DNA from 2 places in the Pseudonocardia sp. ICBG1034 genome. Region 1 is predicted to be linked to the other one. Evidence: riboswitches for the same ligand, from Rfam matches in the RefSeq annotation. Region 1 holds a riboswitch; the other holds the start of a gene.
The links. Region 1 has a riboswitch for thiamine pyrophosphate ahead of KPF22_RS18500 (ABC transporter substrate-binding protein). Riboswitches for the same ligand answer to the same signal wherever they lie in the genome.

Region 1 (6,983 bases):
AGCGGGCGCGCACCGACTCCAGCCAGTCCTGCATCGCGGTCCGGGTGAGCGCGTCCAGCGCGCCGAACGGCTCGTCGAGCAGCAGCACCTCGCGCCCCCCGACGACGGTGCGCAGCAGCGCCGCGCGCTGGCGCATGCCGCCCGACAGCGCACCCGGGCGGGCGTCCTCGAAGCCGGCGAGCCCGAACGGCTCGAACAGCGCGCGGGCACGCTCGCGGGCCTCGCGGCGCCCCACGCCGGCGACCTCCAGCCCGAGGGTGGTGTTGTCGAGCACGGTGCGCCACGGGAACAGCAGGTCCTGCTGGGGCATCAGGCCGAACGGGGCGCCGCGCACCGGGCCGCCGTCGACCTCGATCCCGCCGGTCACCGTCGCCCCGTCGAGGATGCCCGCCAGGGCCCCGAACAGCGTCGACTTGCCGCATCCCGACGGCCCGACGAGCGACACGAACTCCCCCGGCGCGACGTCCAGGCTCACCCCGGACAGCACCGGCAGGTCGCCGTAGGAGACCGACAGGTCGCGCACCACGACCTTCACCGCGCACCGTGCCCGTCGTGGTCGGCCACGTACCAGGGCGTGACCAGGCGCTGCAGCAGGAAGGTCAGCGCGAACAGTGTCACCGACAGCACCGCGGTCACGCCGACGGCGGCGAGCACCAGGTCGGTGCGGAACTGGTTCTTCTGCAGCTGCATGAAGATGCCCAGGCCGGCCCGGGCGCCGACGTACTCGGCGAAGATCGCCCCGGTGACGGCGTAGGTGATCGCGATCCGCAGCGCCGTGAAGAACGACGGCAGCGCCCCGGGCAGCCGCACGTAGCGGAACCGCTGCCAGCGCGAGGCCCCCATCGACCGCAGCAGCGCGGTCGCGGACCGGTCGGTCGCGGCGAAGCCCTCGATCAGCCCGACCGCCACCGGGAAGAACGTCACCAGCGCGATGACCAGCACCTTCGGCAGCAGGCCGAACCCGAACCAGATGATGAGCAGCGGGGCGATCGCGACCACCGGCAACGTCTGCGAGGCCACCAGCAGCGGGGTCAGCGCCCGGCGCAGCCACGGCGAGAAGTCCACCGCGACCGCGGCCGCCCAGGCCAGCGCCATCGAGACGGTGAACCCGATCAGCGTCACCTGGACCGTCGGCAGCGTGTTCGCCCACAGCTCGGCCCGGAACGCCCAGCCCTGCTCGACCACCCGCAGCGGCGAGGGCAGTAGCTGGGGGCGGGTGCCGGCGACGGTGACCGCGACCTGCCAGGCGACCAGCAGGGCGGTGACCAGCGCCGCGGCCGGCCACAGCCGGCGGATCACGGTGCCAGGTAGTCGTTGGTGAACCAGGTCGAGAAGTCCGGCTTCTGCCGCACCGGGGCGCCGTCCGGCCCCGCGACGGTGCCCGTGTCGTAGAGGAACCCGGAGAACCCGGCCCACTGCTGCGGGGTCTGGAACCCGACGCGGCCCTGCGTGTCGCGCAGGAAGCGCTCGCTGAGCATCTGCGCGCCCCGGTCGACCAGCGCGTCGGAGGTGAAGGCTCCGGGGTTGGCCTCCTTCAGCATCCGGGCTGCGGTCGCCGGGTCCTGCGCGGCCAGCGCATAGCCCTTCTGGACGGCCTGCACGAACGCGCGGGCCCGGTCGGGGTTGTCACGCAACCAGGTCGAGTTGCCCAGCAGCAGCACGTTGTAGGAGTCCGGGAAGCCGTAGTCGGTGTAGCGGAAGGTGCGGATCGGCTCGCCCCGAAGCTGCGCCTCGATGCCCTCGACGTTGACGAACGGCTCGGTGAAGTCGGCCTGGCCGGAGTAGAGCGCCTCGTAGGCCGCGGTGGACAGGACCTCGGTGCGGAAGTCGCCGCGCCCGCCGTCGGCCCGGATCACGGCCTGCATCTTCTGGTTCTCACCGGGCCCGCCGAACCCGGCGTAGACCTTGCCGTCGAGGTCACGCGGGCGCCGGATGTCGGTGCGGTCGGAGCGCACCGCGATCTCGGTCGCCCAGTGCTGCAGGATCGCCATCACCGAGGTGATGTCGGCGCCCGCGGCCTTCGAGAACGTGAAGGAGTCCTGGAAGCCGATGCCGAAGTCCGCGGCGCCGGAACCGACCAGGGTGTCCGGTGAGGTCTGGTTGTAGGGCAGGAACTCGACGTCGAGGCCGGCGTCGCGGAAGTAGCCCGCCTGCTGGGCGGCGAACAGCCCGATGTGGTTGGTGTTCGGCGTCCAGTCCAGGGCGACGCGGATCGGCCCGCCCCCGGCGGGGCCGCCGGGGCCGTCGGCCACGGCGCAGCCGGACAGGGCCAGCGCGAGCGCCAGCGCGACGGCGAGCGGACGGAGAGCACGTGACAACACGGAGCGGCCTCCCTACGCCGGTGTGACCCGGATCAGGTTCGAACGGTCGGCGGCCGGTCCTGCCGCCCTCTCAGCCTCGGTGCGCGGGCTCCCGCGGTACGTCCTCCGAACCTTACGCGGCCCACCCGGTCCTGCCGGGGGGACCTCCGTCGCACCGGCCGACCGGACACCCCCGGTCACCGGAGCCTCCGGTTCCGTCACCTGCGGTGATCGCCGGGACGGGCCGGGCGAGCCGCCGTCCGCGGCGGCGACCACGATCGTTATCCTCGCCACCACACCCGCGACGCTGTGTCACGAACCCGCTCGCGGGAGCTGACGCGGAAGGGACGAGATGGCGGCCTCGCTCTGGACCTCCGGTACGACCGGGCGGCCGACCCCCGACCCGGCACCCGCCCTGGTGCGGGTCGCGTTGCAGGCCGGCGCCACCTCCGTGGCGCACGCCGACGTCGCCGCGATGCTGTCCGGGATCTGTGTCGCGCTGGTGCCCGCCGCCCGGGTCGGGGGTGCCGCGCTGCTGCTGCGCGAGCCCGCCGACCCCCGCGACCCCGAGGCCCGGCGGGTGTTCGGCTCCGACACCGCCGCGCTGCGCCTGGGTGAGCTGCAGCGCCGGGCCGACGCCGGGCCGGGCCCCGCCGCCGAGCGCGGCGACCGCACGCTGACCACCCCGGACCTGACCCGGTCCGGACCGCCCGAGCTGGCCGCCGCCGCGGCCGACTGCGGCCTGGTCCGCTCGCTGTCGGTGCCGGTCCCGGTCGCCGGGCGCACCGCGGGCGTCCTGCAGCTGTTCGCCCGCGGCGGGCCCGACGACCCGCTCGGCGAGCGTCTGGTCGTCGCGCTGGCGCCGGTGGTGACCGCGCTGGCGGCCCGGCTCACCGACGTCCGCGAGCTGGCCCGGCTGCAGCTGCGCGCCGCGCAGCCGTCGGTGCCGGAACAGCCCGACGCGCTCGACCGCACCGCGCTGATCCCGGCGGCCCGCCGCCCCCCCGTGGTGCCGGTGGCGCCGCGGGTGCCCGTCCAGCGGCAGGCGCGGCACCGCAGGCACGACCAGGGCTGACCCGGGTTCAGGCTTCCGGCCGGTCCCGGCGGGCCGCACAGCGTTCGAGGAGCTGCTGGTGTTCCTGCAGGTAGGCCGACACGCGCTGGCGGCTGACCCCGAACAGCCTGCCGATTCCGGCGATCGTCTCGCCCTCGCCGTGCAGCGCGACGGCCTCCTCGCGTCGGAACCGGCCACCGACGGCGCCCAGGCCGTCGAGGGTGCGGGTGAGGGTCTCCACGATCAGCGGCCGTGCCTCGCGCGGGACGATCGCCCGCCAGCTCAACCCCTGCGACCGCAGCTCCTGCAGCTCGGCCACCCGTTCACGGGCCGAGGACAGCTCGGCGACCGACGCCTCCAGCTGGGCGGCGAGGGCGGCCAACGCGGCGTCGGCGTCGTCCGCGGCGGCGTCGCGGAGGTGCGCTCCGTCCTCGGCGTCACGCTCGGTCGTCATCACACCATCGAGCCTACGGGGGCGGCGGCGACGGCCGGTGGGCGCGGCGTACCGTGATCCACGCAAGGGGGGTTGCTCCCTCGAACAGGGCAATCCCGACAGTGGGTGTGGAGGGCGCGCAATGGGCCGGTACGACGTCGTCATCGTCGGCGGGGGATCCGCGGGGTCGGTGCTGGCCGCCCGGCTCACCGAGGATCCCACGCGCCGGGTGCTGATGCTCGAGGCGGGCCGGCCCGACCACCGCTGGGACCCCATCATCCGGATGCCCGCCGCGCTGTCGAAGGCGTGGGGCAACCCCCGCTACGACTGGTGCTACGTCACCGAGCCCGAGGCCGGTCTGGCCGGGCGCCGGATCGCCGTCCCGCGCGGGAAGGTGCTGGGCGGCAGCAGCAGCATCAACGGGATGGTCTACCAGCGGGCCCATCCGGGCGACTACGACCGCTGGTCCCGCCTGCCCGGCTGCGGACAGTGGAGCTCGGCCCACCTGCTGCCCTACTTCCGCCGCCTGGAGCGGCGGATGTCCGAGCACGGCACCCCGCTGGCCGACGGCGGCCACGGGCCGCAGGTCCTCGAGCGCGCCCCGGCCGCGGGCCCGCTGAACGCGGCGTTCCTGGCCGCGGCGCAGCAGGCCGGGCACGCGCTGCTCGACTCGACGAACGGCCCGGTCCAGGAGGGCTTCTCGCGCACCGAGCGCACGATCTCGCGCGGGCGCCGCTTCTCGGCGACCGACGCCTGGCTGCACCCGGTCGCCGACTCGCGGCCCAACCTGACCGTCCGCACCGGCGCCCTGGTCCGCGCGCTGCGCACCGACGCCCGCGGTACCCGGGTCATCGGCGTCCGCTACCGCGCCGCCGACGGCACCCTCCGCGACGTCGACGCCGGCGAGACCCTGCTGGCCGCCGGCTCCATCGCCACCCCGCAGCTGCTCCAGGTGTCCGGCTTCGGCGACCCGGAGCACCTCGCGGGCATCGGCGTCGAGACCCGGGTGGCGCTGCCCGGGGTCGGCGCGAACCTGCAGGACCACCTCGCGGTGCACCTGCAGCACGCCTGCTCCCAGCCCATCTCGCTGGCCCCGCACCGGGCCCCGCACCGGCTGCCCGCCGCGGCGGCCCGCTGGCTCGTCTCGGGCACCGGGATCGGGGCCAGCAACCACTTCGAGATCGGCGGGTTCGCCTCCACCTCGATGGCCGGGGGCATCCCCGACGTGATGATGCTGTTCGCGCCGGTCGCGATGCGCTTCGCGCCGGACGTCCCGCCGGTCGGGCACGGCTACGAGATGCACGTCTCGGTGATGGCGGGCGACGTCCGCGGGACGGTGCGGGCGGTGTCCCGCGACACCGCCGTCCCGCCGCGCCTGGTGCAGAACTACCTGGTCACCGACGGCGACCGGCGTCGCTGGGTGGAGGCCGTCGGCCTGGCCCGGGAGATCCTCACCCAGCCGGCGTTCGCGGGTCTCGACGCCGGGGAGACCTTCCCCGGTGAGGGTGTCCGCTCCGACGCCGAGATCCTCGACTGGGTGTCCCGGCGCGCCCAGAACGGGCTGCACCCGACCAGCACCGCGCGGATGGGTACCGACGCCGACGCCGTCGTGGACCCGTCGACGCTGCGCGTGCACGGCACCGAGGGTCTGCGGGTCGTCGACGCGTCGATCTTCCCGGACGTGCCCAACGCCAACACCTACGGCCCGGTGGTGATGGTGGCCGAGCGGGCCGCCGACATCGTCACCGGCGCCACGCCGCTGCCCGCCGACCCGGCGCCGTCGCGGCCGGCCGGGGCGTACGGGGGCCCGGGCACCGGCCCGGAGCCGCTCGCACCGGTGTCCTGAGCACCCCCGGACATGCCGAACGGGGCGGGGATCCGATCGGATCCCCGCCCCGTTCGCGGGTCTGAGTGGGGGCGCGGGTGGCGCCCCGGGTGTCACTCCCCGGTCTGCACCTGCACCCCGGACTCACGCAGCTTGGCGGCGTGGGCGTTGCCGTGGTGGTTGCAGAACAGGAGTTCCCCACCGGAGGGCAGGATCGCGCGCACCTTGGCAGCCGCACCGCAGCGGTCGCAACGGTCGGCAAGGGTCAGTTCGGGCCGGGTCAGCGTTTCGGGCTGCATAGCGGTCTCCCTCCGTCGCGGCGGCGGGCTTCGGGCGCTCGCCGCCGTATCACTGTGACGACCGCACGAGCGGCTCGCCCACACCTGTACAGACGCCCGAGGCCCCTGTACGTGTTCCCGGGATGCGTCGCGACGTCCGTCACGTGTGGCGTGCGCCGCACGGTTCGGTGGCGCCGCGATGTACCCGCGGTGACCGATTGCGTATGAAGTTGACTGCGTGTGAATCATGCGGGCAACTCGCCCGACGTGCAAGCGCGCCACGGTAAATACGGTGTGTCGCGGTCTACGTTGGCCGGGTGAGTCCCCGCCCGTCGCCCGATCGTGTTCCCGCTCCGTTGCTGTTCCTGGCCGGTGGGACCTCGATGTACGTGGGGGCCGCGCTGGCCGTCGGGCTGTTCGACCGGCTCGCGCCGTCGGCGGTCGCCGAGCTGCGCCTCATCGGTGCCGCGCTGGTCCTGCTGGCGTGGCGCCGTCCCGGCCGCGACGCCTGGCGTGGCGTCCGGCTCGTCCGCGCGGGGACGTTCGGGCTGGCCACGGCGCTGATGAACGTCGCCTACTACGAGGCGATCGCGCGGCTGCCGCTCGGCACCGCGGTGGCGGTCGAGTTCACCGGCCCGGTCCTGGTCGCGGCGCTCGCCTCGCGCCGGTTCCGCGACGTCGGCGCGGTCGGCCTGGCCGCGGCGGGCGTGCTCCTCATCGCCGACGTCCGCTGGTCCGGCAGTCCCGCCGGGGTGCTGTGGGCGCTGGGTGCGGCGGCGATGTGGGCGGCCTACATCGTGCTGGGCAAGCGGGTCGCGCGGGCCGGTTCCGGCATCGACGACCTGGCGACCGGGTTCACCGTGGCCGCCGTCGTCCTGGTCCCGCTGCTGTTCACCGGGGGTGCGGGTGCCGCGACCGGGTTCGGCGTCGCGAACCTCGCGCCGCTCGCCGATCCGGTGGTGCTCGGCCTGTCCGTCGGGCTGGGTGTGCTCAGCTCGGTGGTCCCCTACGTGCTGGACCAGGTCGTGCTGCGCCGGGTCGGGCAGGCCCGGTTCGCGGTCCTGCTGGCGCTGCTGCCCGCCACCGCGACGCT
Region 2 (6,983 bases), on a different contig from region 1:
GAGCTGGACGTGCTCCGCCTGCTGGCCCGGGGGCTGTCCAACCGCGCGATCGGCGCCGAGCTGTTCATCTCCGAGACGACGGTCAAGTTCCACGTCGGCAACCTGATGCGCAAGCTGATGGTGTCGCGTCGTGCCGAGGCGGTCTACGCGGCCACCAAGCTCGGCCTCCTCTGACCTCGACGTCCCCGGCCACGCCTCTCCGCCCGGCACGGCGGCACGGCGTGAGGGCGTGCGCGCGAGCCGAGGAGCGTCGTCGCTGATTCCGGATCGCGTTCCGGAACGCGACCCCGGGCCCGGATGCCCACCGGGCGGCGGGTCGGAGGGGTCCGGCGGACCCCCCGTCCGTCTCTCCGACCTGCGGACGTCGGCGACCGCGCAACCGGGCGGCCGCGTTCCGCGGAACGCGATCGCCCCGGTCCGCACCGGTCCCCACCGTCGTCGTGGACCGGAACTGTCGGACCCGCCCGGCACCCTTCTGTCGAACACACGTTCGACGAAGGAGAGCGCCGTGCCGACCTCCACCCCCACGAACACGCCCGCCGGTGAGCTGAGCCTGCCGGATCTCGAGTCCGGGCTCCTCGGTCTCGCCGGCGACATCGCCGCCGCCGAGTGCCGCCTCCTGCGCCTGCTCGCCGAGTTCGACGACCGCGGCGGCTGGTGCGGCGTCGGGGTCCGGTCCTGCGCCCACCCGGCGAGGACTGGCTGTTCCACCGGCCCGACGGCACTCCCGTCGAGGCCACGGGCAGACCGCTGGACGGCAGCGCCGAGTCCCTCGTCGAACGGAGCACGCGGGCCCGGCTGCGGATCGATCGCAGCACCCTCACCCCGGACTGGTACGGCGACCGGCTCGACCCCGAGCCGATCCTCGACGCCCGGACCGGGTCGGCGCATCCGTGGCCGGGCCGGTCAGCCAGCCGGCAGAGTGCGCCGATGCCGGTGTAGACCACGTCGAAGCCGTGGTGCGGCAGGACCTCGTCGGCGCGCAGGACGTCGGACTCGACGTAGTCGATGTCTGCTCCGGCACGGGCCGCGAGGGCGCGGGCCTGCTCCAGCGAGGCCGGGGAGAAGTCCAGGCCGGTGACCCGGGCGCCGAGCCGGTGCAGCGACAGCGTGTCGGTGCCGATGTGGCACTGCAGGTGTACGACGCGCAGACCGGCGACCGGGCCGAGCCGGTCGGCGTCGAAGCGGACCACCCCGGACAGCCGCGCGGGATCGGCGACGAGCGCGTCCACGCCGTGGTCGGGGCTCTGCGCGTGCAGTGGGGCGCGGTCGTCCCAGGAGGCGCGGTGGAGGGAGAGCGAGCGGTCCACCCGCCCAGCAGAGCACGGGCGGGCCGCGGGGACGACCGGTTTCCGGTCCCGGTAGACAGGACCGATGCGCTGGTACGCCGAACGCCCCGACCGGATCGCCCGCCAGGTCGTCGCCGACGTCGTCGCGGTGCTGTGGACGGTCGTCGCCGTCGCCGCCGGGGTCACCGTGCACGACGGGCTGGCCGCCCTGCGCGGGCCCGGAGACTCGCTGGTCGCCGCGGGCGGACGGGTCTCCGACACCTTCACCGGGGTCGCCGGGGCGGTCGGTTCGATCCCGTTCATCGGGTCCGACCTGGCCCGCGCGCTGGATCCGGCCACGGGGGCGGGCACCGAGCTCGTCGCGGCGGGGCGGGAGTTCGGCGACGCCGTCGGCACCCTCGCGACGGGGGCGCTGGTCGTCGTCCCGCTGGTGATGCTGCTGCCGGTGCTGCTCGGCTGGCTGCCGCTGCGGCTGCGCTACGCCCGGCGGGCCGGTGCCGCCGTCGCGGCGCGGACCGCCGCGCCGGACCTGCTGGCCGTGCGGGCGCTGTCCCGGGTGCCGGTGTCGCGGCTGGTCCGGGTCGCGCCGGACCCGGCGGCGGCGTGGCGGTCCGGGGACCCCGCCGTCGTCGCGGCGCTGGCCGCGCTGGAGCTGTCCGACCTGGGTCTGCACGCACACCCGCACGACTGAGCGACGACCGGGCGGCACGGGGGCGAGCGGGCGACGACGCGGTCTCGTCGCCGACGGGCACCGCGGCGGGTGCGAAGCTGTCGGCCATGCCGCTGTTCGCCCTGGAGGGCCTCTCCCCCACCGTGCACCCGGACGCCTTCGTCGCTCCGACCGCGACCCTCGTCGGGGACGTACGCGTCGAGGAGGGCGCCTCGATCTGGTACAACGCCGTGCTCCGCGCCGACCTGGGGCCGATCGTCGTACGTGCCGGCGCCAACGTGCAGGACGGGTCGGTGCTGCACGGCGGCGACGACCCGGTCACCGAGATCGGCGAGGGCGCCACGATCGGGCACCTGTGCGTGGTGCACGGCGCCGTGATCGGGGCGCGCGCGGTCGTCGGGAACGGCAGCACCGTGCAGGACGGTGCCCGGATCGGCGAGGGCGCGATGGTCGCCGCCGGGTCGACGGTCGCGCCGAACTCCGAGCTGGCTGCCGACCGGCTGATGCTCGGCTCCGCGGCGAAGGAACGCGGCGAGCTGACCGAGCAGGCCCGCTGGTGGGTGCGGACCAACCCGGACTTCTACCGCGCCCTGGCCCGGCGGCACGCCGACGGCGTCGCCCCCGCCTGAGCCCTCCCGATACGGTCCGGTGCGTTCCGCGGGACGCACCGGGACATCGGTCCTCAGTCCTCGCGGTCGGGCGAGCTCGCCTGTGCCCGGTAGCGGCGCGGGATCCGACCGGCGTGCCGGGCGTCCCAGCCCGCCTCCACCCCGCGACGCATCGCGCGGGCCATCCGCTCCGGGTCGGCGGCACGGGTCACGGCGGTGGCGAGCAGGACCGCGTCGCAGCCCAGCTCCATCGCCAGCGCCGCCTCCGAGGCGGTGCCGATCCCGGCGTCGAGCACGACCGGCACGCCCGCTGCGGCCACGATCATCTCGATGTTGTGCGGGTTGCGGATGCCCAGCCCGGTACCGATCGGCGAGCCGAGCGGCATGACCGCGGCGCATCCGACCTGCTCCAGGCGACGGGCGAGGATCGGGTCGTCGTTGGTGTAGGGCAGCACGGTGAAGCCGTCGTCGACGAGCTGCTCGGCGGCGTCGAGGAGCTCGACCGGGTCGGGCAGCAGCGTCGTCTCGTCGGCGACGACCTCCAGCTTCACCAGGTCGGTCTCCATCGCCTCGCGCGCCATCCGCGCCGTGAGCACCGCCTCGGCGGCGGTCCGGCAGCCCGCGGTGTTGGGCAGCACGGCGATCCCGAGGCGGCGCAGCAGGTCCAGCAGCCCGGTCCCGCCCGCGACGTCGACACGGCGCAGCGCCACCGTCGTCAGCTCGGTGCCGGACGCGACCAGCGCCCGCTCCAGGATCTCCAGGTTCGCGGCACCACCGGTGCCCATCACCAGCCGCGAGTCGAACAGGTGGTCGCCGAACGCGAGCTTGTCGGTCTGCACAGCCATGCTCATCCTCCCTGTACCGCGGTCAGGACCTCGACCCGCGCGCCGTCGGCGGGGCGGTGCCCGGCCCACGAGGTGCGCGGTACGACCTCCCCGTCCACGGCGACGGCGATCCCCCGCTCCGGCAGCCCGGCCTCGGCCAGGATCCGGGCGAGGTCGGCGCCGTCGTCGACGTCGCGGTGCTCGCCGTTCAGCACGATCCGCATCAATGGTTCCCCTCCTCGCGTGCCCCGGCGGCGGCCGGGGCGAACCGTCGCGGATCCGCCGCGCGGACCGGTTCCGGTACGTCGTCGCCGCGCAGCACCGCCGCGACGGCCGCCGCGGTCACCGGTACCAGCAGCATCCCGTTGCGGCCGTGCCCGGTGGCCGCGACCAGCCCGTCGGGCCCGGTGCGCCCGATCAGCGGCAGGTTGTCCCGGCTGCCCGGCCGCAGTCCGGCGGCGGTCTCGGTCAGGGCGTACTCGGCGATGCCGGGCAGGATCCGCTCCGCGTCGCGCAGCAGGTCGCGCACCCCACCGACGGTGACGTCGGTGTCGAAGCCGTTCTCCGCCGTCGTCGCGCCGATCACGAGGTCGCCGTACCCGGGCAGCGTCCGCGGCACGGCGTAGACCGGGCGCCCGTCGACGAGCGCCCGCACCGTCCGCGACGGCGGCGGCAGGGCACCGGCGCGGCGGGTCAGCCGCAGGATCTCGCCCTTCACCGGGCGGACCAGCCCGTCGAGCACCGGGTGCAGCGACGACGAGTGCGCCCCCGCCGCGACGACGACCGCGTCCGCCGCGACCTCGGTCCCGTCCGCGAGCCGCACGCCGGTGACACGGGCGCCGTCGTCGAGGACGCGCGCGACCCCGCGGTCGGAGACGACGACCCCGGCCCGCCCGGCTGCGGTCGCCAGGGCGGCGAGCAGCCGCCGGTTGTCCACCGACGGGTCGTCGGGCACCGAGAGGCCGCCACGGACCTCCGGGCCCAGCGCGGGTTCGAGCCGGCGCAGCTCGCGACCGGTCAGCCGGTGCACGTCGCGGCCGAGGGACTCCAGGTAGTCCGCGAGTGCGGTCAGCTCGGCGCGGTCCCCGGACCCGGTCGCGGCGACGACGGTGCCCTCCGGGTGCAGCCCGGCGTCGGTGCCGGCGTCGGCGGACAGGGCCGCGGCGAACTCCGGCCAGCGCGCGACCGAGTCCAGCCCGAGGGCGAGGAGGTCCTCCTCGCCGGGCCAGGCCTCGGTGACCGGGGCGAGCATCCCGCCGGCCACCCAGGACGCGCCGCGGCCGGGGGCCGGGTCGAACACCGTCACCGACCAGCCGTCGCGGGCCGCCGCGCGGGCGACGGACAGGCCGACGGCCCCCGCACCCGCGACGACCAGCCGTCCGGCACTCGCGCTCATCGGATCCACCTCACTCCCTGCGCCGGCATGACCCGGATCAGGTTCGACGGTCGGGACCGCGTCGCGGGTCCCCTCTCAGCCCGCTGCCCGGGCTCCCGTGGTTCGTCGTCGTCCGGGGCCCAGGCTACGCCGTAGCCTGCGAGCCGTGTCCGACACCGATACCCGTCCCGGCACCGGCGACACCCGTCGCGCCCGGCTCGACGGCCTCACCGACGCCCGTCTCTACCTGTGCACCGACGCCCGCACCGCGCGCGGTGACCTGGCGGAGTTCGCCGACGCCGCGCTCGCCGGCGGGGTCGACATCGTCCAGCTGCGGGACAAGGGCGGGCCCGGCGGGCCGCTGGAGGCGAGCGCGGAGCTCGCCGCACTGGAGGTGCTCGCCGACGCCTGCCGCCGGCACGGCGCGCTGCTCGCGGTGAACGACCGCGCCGACGTCGCGCTCGCCGCGGGCGCCGACGTGCTGCACCTCGGCCAGGACGACCTGCCGGTGGCGTGGGCGCGCCGGGTCGTCGGCGACGACGTGCTCATCGGCCGGTCCTCGCACAGCCCCGCCGAGACCCTGACCGCCGCCGACGAGGACGGCGTGGACTACTTCTGCGTCGGCCCGTGCTGGCCGACCCCGACCAAGCCGGGACGTCCGGCACCCGGCCTGGACCTGGTGCGCACGGTCGCCGGACGGGCCCCGGCGCGGCCGTGGTTCGCGATCGGGGGCATCGACGGCGACCGCCTGGACGAGGTCCTCGACGCCGGTGCGGACCGGATCGTCGTCGTCCGGGCGATCACCGAGGCCGAGGACCCGCGCGCGGCCGCGGCGGCGCTGCGGGCCCGCCTGCACTGAGCCCGCCTGCGCCGGGCCCGGCCGCGCTCGAACCGGCCCCGCGGCGCCGGGATCCGGCGCCGCGGATCAGTTCTGCGTGCCGGAACCCTGGTTGCCCGAGCCCTGGCCGCCGGAGCTCTGCCCGCCCGAGTCCTGACCCGACTGGCCGGAGCCCGGCTGCTGGGTCGGCAGGACCCGGTTCAGCCCGTCCTGCAGCGGGTTCGACGAGTCCGAGCCGTCCTGACCGGAGTCCCGGTCACGGGTGCCGGTCGACGACTCCGACGTGCTGGTGCCCGACTCCTCGGTGGAGGTCGAGCTCGACGACGACGTCGACGAGTCGCCCCCGGAGCCCTCGCCCCGGTCGTTCTCCTGCTGGGTGGGGGGAGCACCGCCGCGGACGACGTTGCTCACCGAGGTCCCGGACGAGCCGGACAGCGACGAGCCCTTCACGAACTCGATGCCCGAGATCAGGAACATCGACACCGCGAAGGTGACGACGCCGAGCACCGCGGACACGATGACCGTCTTGCGGGTGACCCGGACCCGGCGGAACCGGCTGTGGCCCGCTCCGGCGGCGCGGGTGGTGCCGCCGGGTGTCTGCCACGGGTCCAGCAGCACCGTCTCCTCGCCGGTGGGCCCGGCGAGACCGTGGCCGGCACCGTTCTGCGCGGCGACCGCGGTGCCCTCGGCGACGCCCTTGCCGCGCCGGGTCGCCCTGTCCTTCAGCTCGAGTGCCTTGTCCTTGCTGACCTCGAGCGAGCGGGTGAACAGCGTGGTGGCCAGCGTCGAGATGATCGAGCCGAGCGCCGCGCCGATCACCGTGCCGACCGCGCCGAGGAACGAGCCGAGCACCGCCGTGACGATCGCCGCGCCGGCGCCGGCTGCGATCTTCGTCGGGCTGAGGTCGGCCTTGAGGCCGCTCGCCTTCGTGGTGTCCGACGAGGCGTCGCCGGAGCTGTCACCGGACCCGCCCGAGCCCCCGGACCCGCCGGGTCCCTTCGGTCCACCGCCGACCGGGCCCACCGGACCGCCGGGACCGGCCGCGCGGGTCGTGTCCGACGCGGGCGGCAGCACCCGGGTGCGCGGACGCCCGCCGGGCGGGGTCCCGTCCGGCACGCCCGGACCGGGCACGACGGGGCTCACCGGACGGCCACCGGGCGGGGTCTGCGTCGTCCGGCCGCGGACGGTGCCCGACGGCTGCTGCGGGACCCGGCCGCCGTGCGTGCGGGGCGGATGTGCGGTGCGCTGACGGGGCAGCCGCGGGGCGTCGGGGGCGGCCACCGGGCGACCGGTGCCTGGTCGGGGAGCGGACGGCTGGGCGGGGGGACGGGCCGGGCCGGGGACGCCACGGGGGGCGTCGCCGAAGCCGGGCTCCGGGG

Region 2: another riboswitch for thiamine pyrophosphate. It lies ahead of thiO (glycine oxidase ThiO); the one in region 1 lies ahead of KPF22_RS18500 (ABC transporter substrate-binding protein).

Annotation. Positions count from the first base shown of each region.
Region 1 is NZ_JAHLEK010000017.1:816,100-823,082, forward strand. Features, by position in the region: gene KPF22_RS18490 (ABC transporter ATP-binding protein) at 1-535, opposite strand, end outside; gene KPF22_RS18495 (ABC transporter permease) at 532-1,299, opposite strand; gene KPF22_RS18500 (ABC transporter substrate-binding protein) at 1,296-2,321, opposite strand; TPP riboswitch at 2,313-2,426, opposite strand; gene KPF22_RS18505 (hypothetical protein) at 2,653-3,375, shown strand; gene KPF22_RS18510 (hypothetical protein) at 3,383-3,808, opposite strand; gene KPF22_RS18515 (choline dehydrogenase) at 3,930-5,633, shown strand; gene KPF22_RS18520 (hypothetical protein) at 5,726-5,911, opposite strand; gene KPF22_RS18525 (DMT family transporter) at 6,274-6,983, shown strand, end outside.
Region 2 is NZ_JAHLEK010000015.1:555,067-562,049, reverse strand. Features, by position in the region: gene KPF22_RS04330 (response regulator transcription factor) at 1-174, shown strand, start outside; gene KPF22_RS04325 (hypothetical protein) at 658-942, shown strand; partial or broken gene KPF22_RS32935 (methyltransferase domain-containing protein) at 996-1,193, opposite strand; gene KPF22_RS04315 (hypothetical protein) at 1,375-1,980, shown strand; gene KPF22_RS04310 (gamma carbonic anhydrase family protein) at 2,067-2,588, shown strand; gene KPF22_RS04305 (thiazole synthase) at 2,642-3,412, opposite strand; gene thiS (sulfur carrier protein ThiS) at 3,415-3,615, opposite strand; gene thiO (glycine oxidase ThiO) at 3,615-4,787, opposite strand; TPP riboswitch at 4,784-4,893, opposite strand; gene thiE (thiamine phosphate synthase) at 4,924-5,625, shown strand; gene KPF22_RS04285 (hypothetical protein) at 5,692-6,885, opposite strand.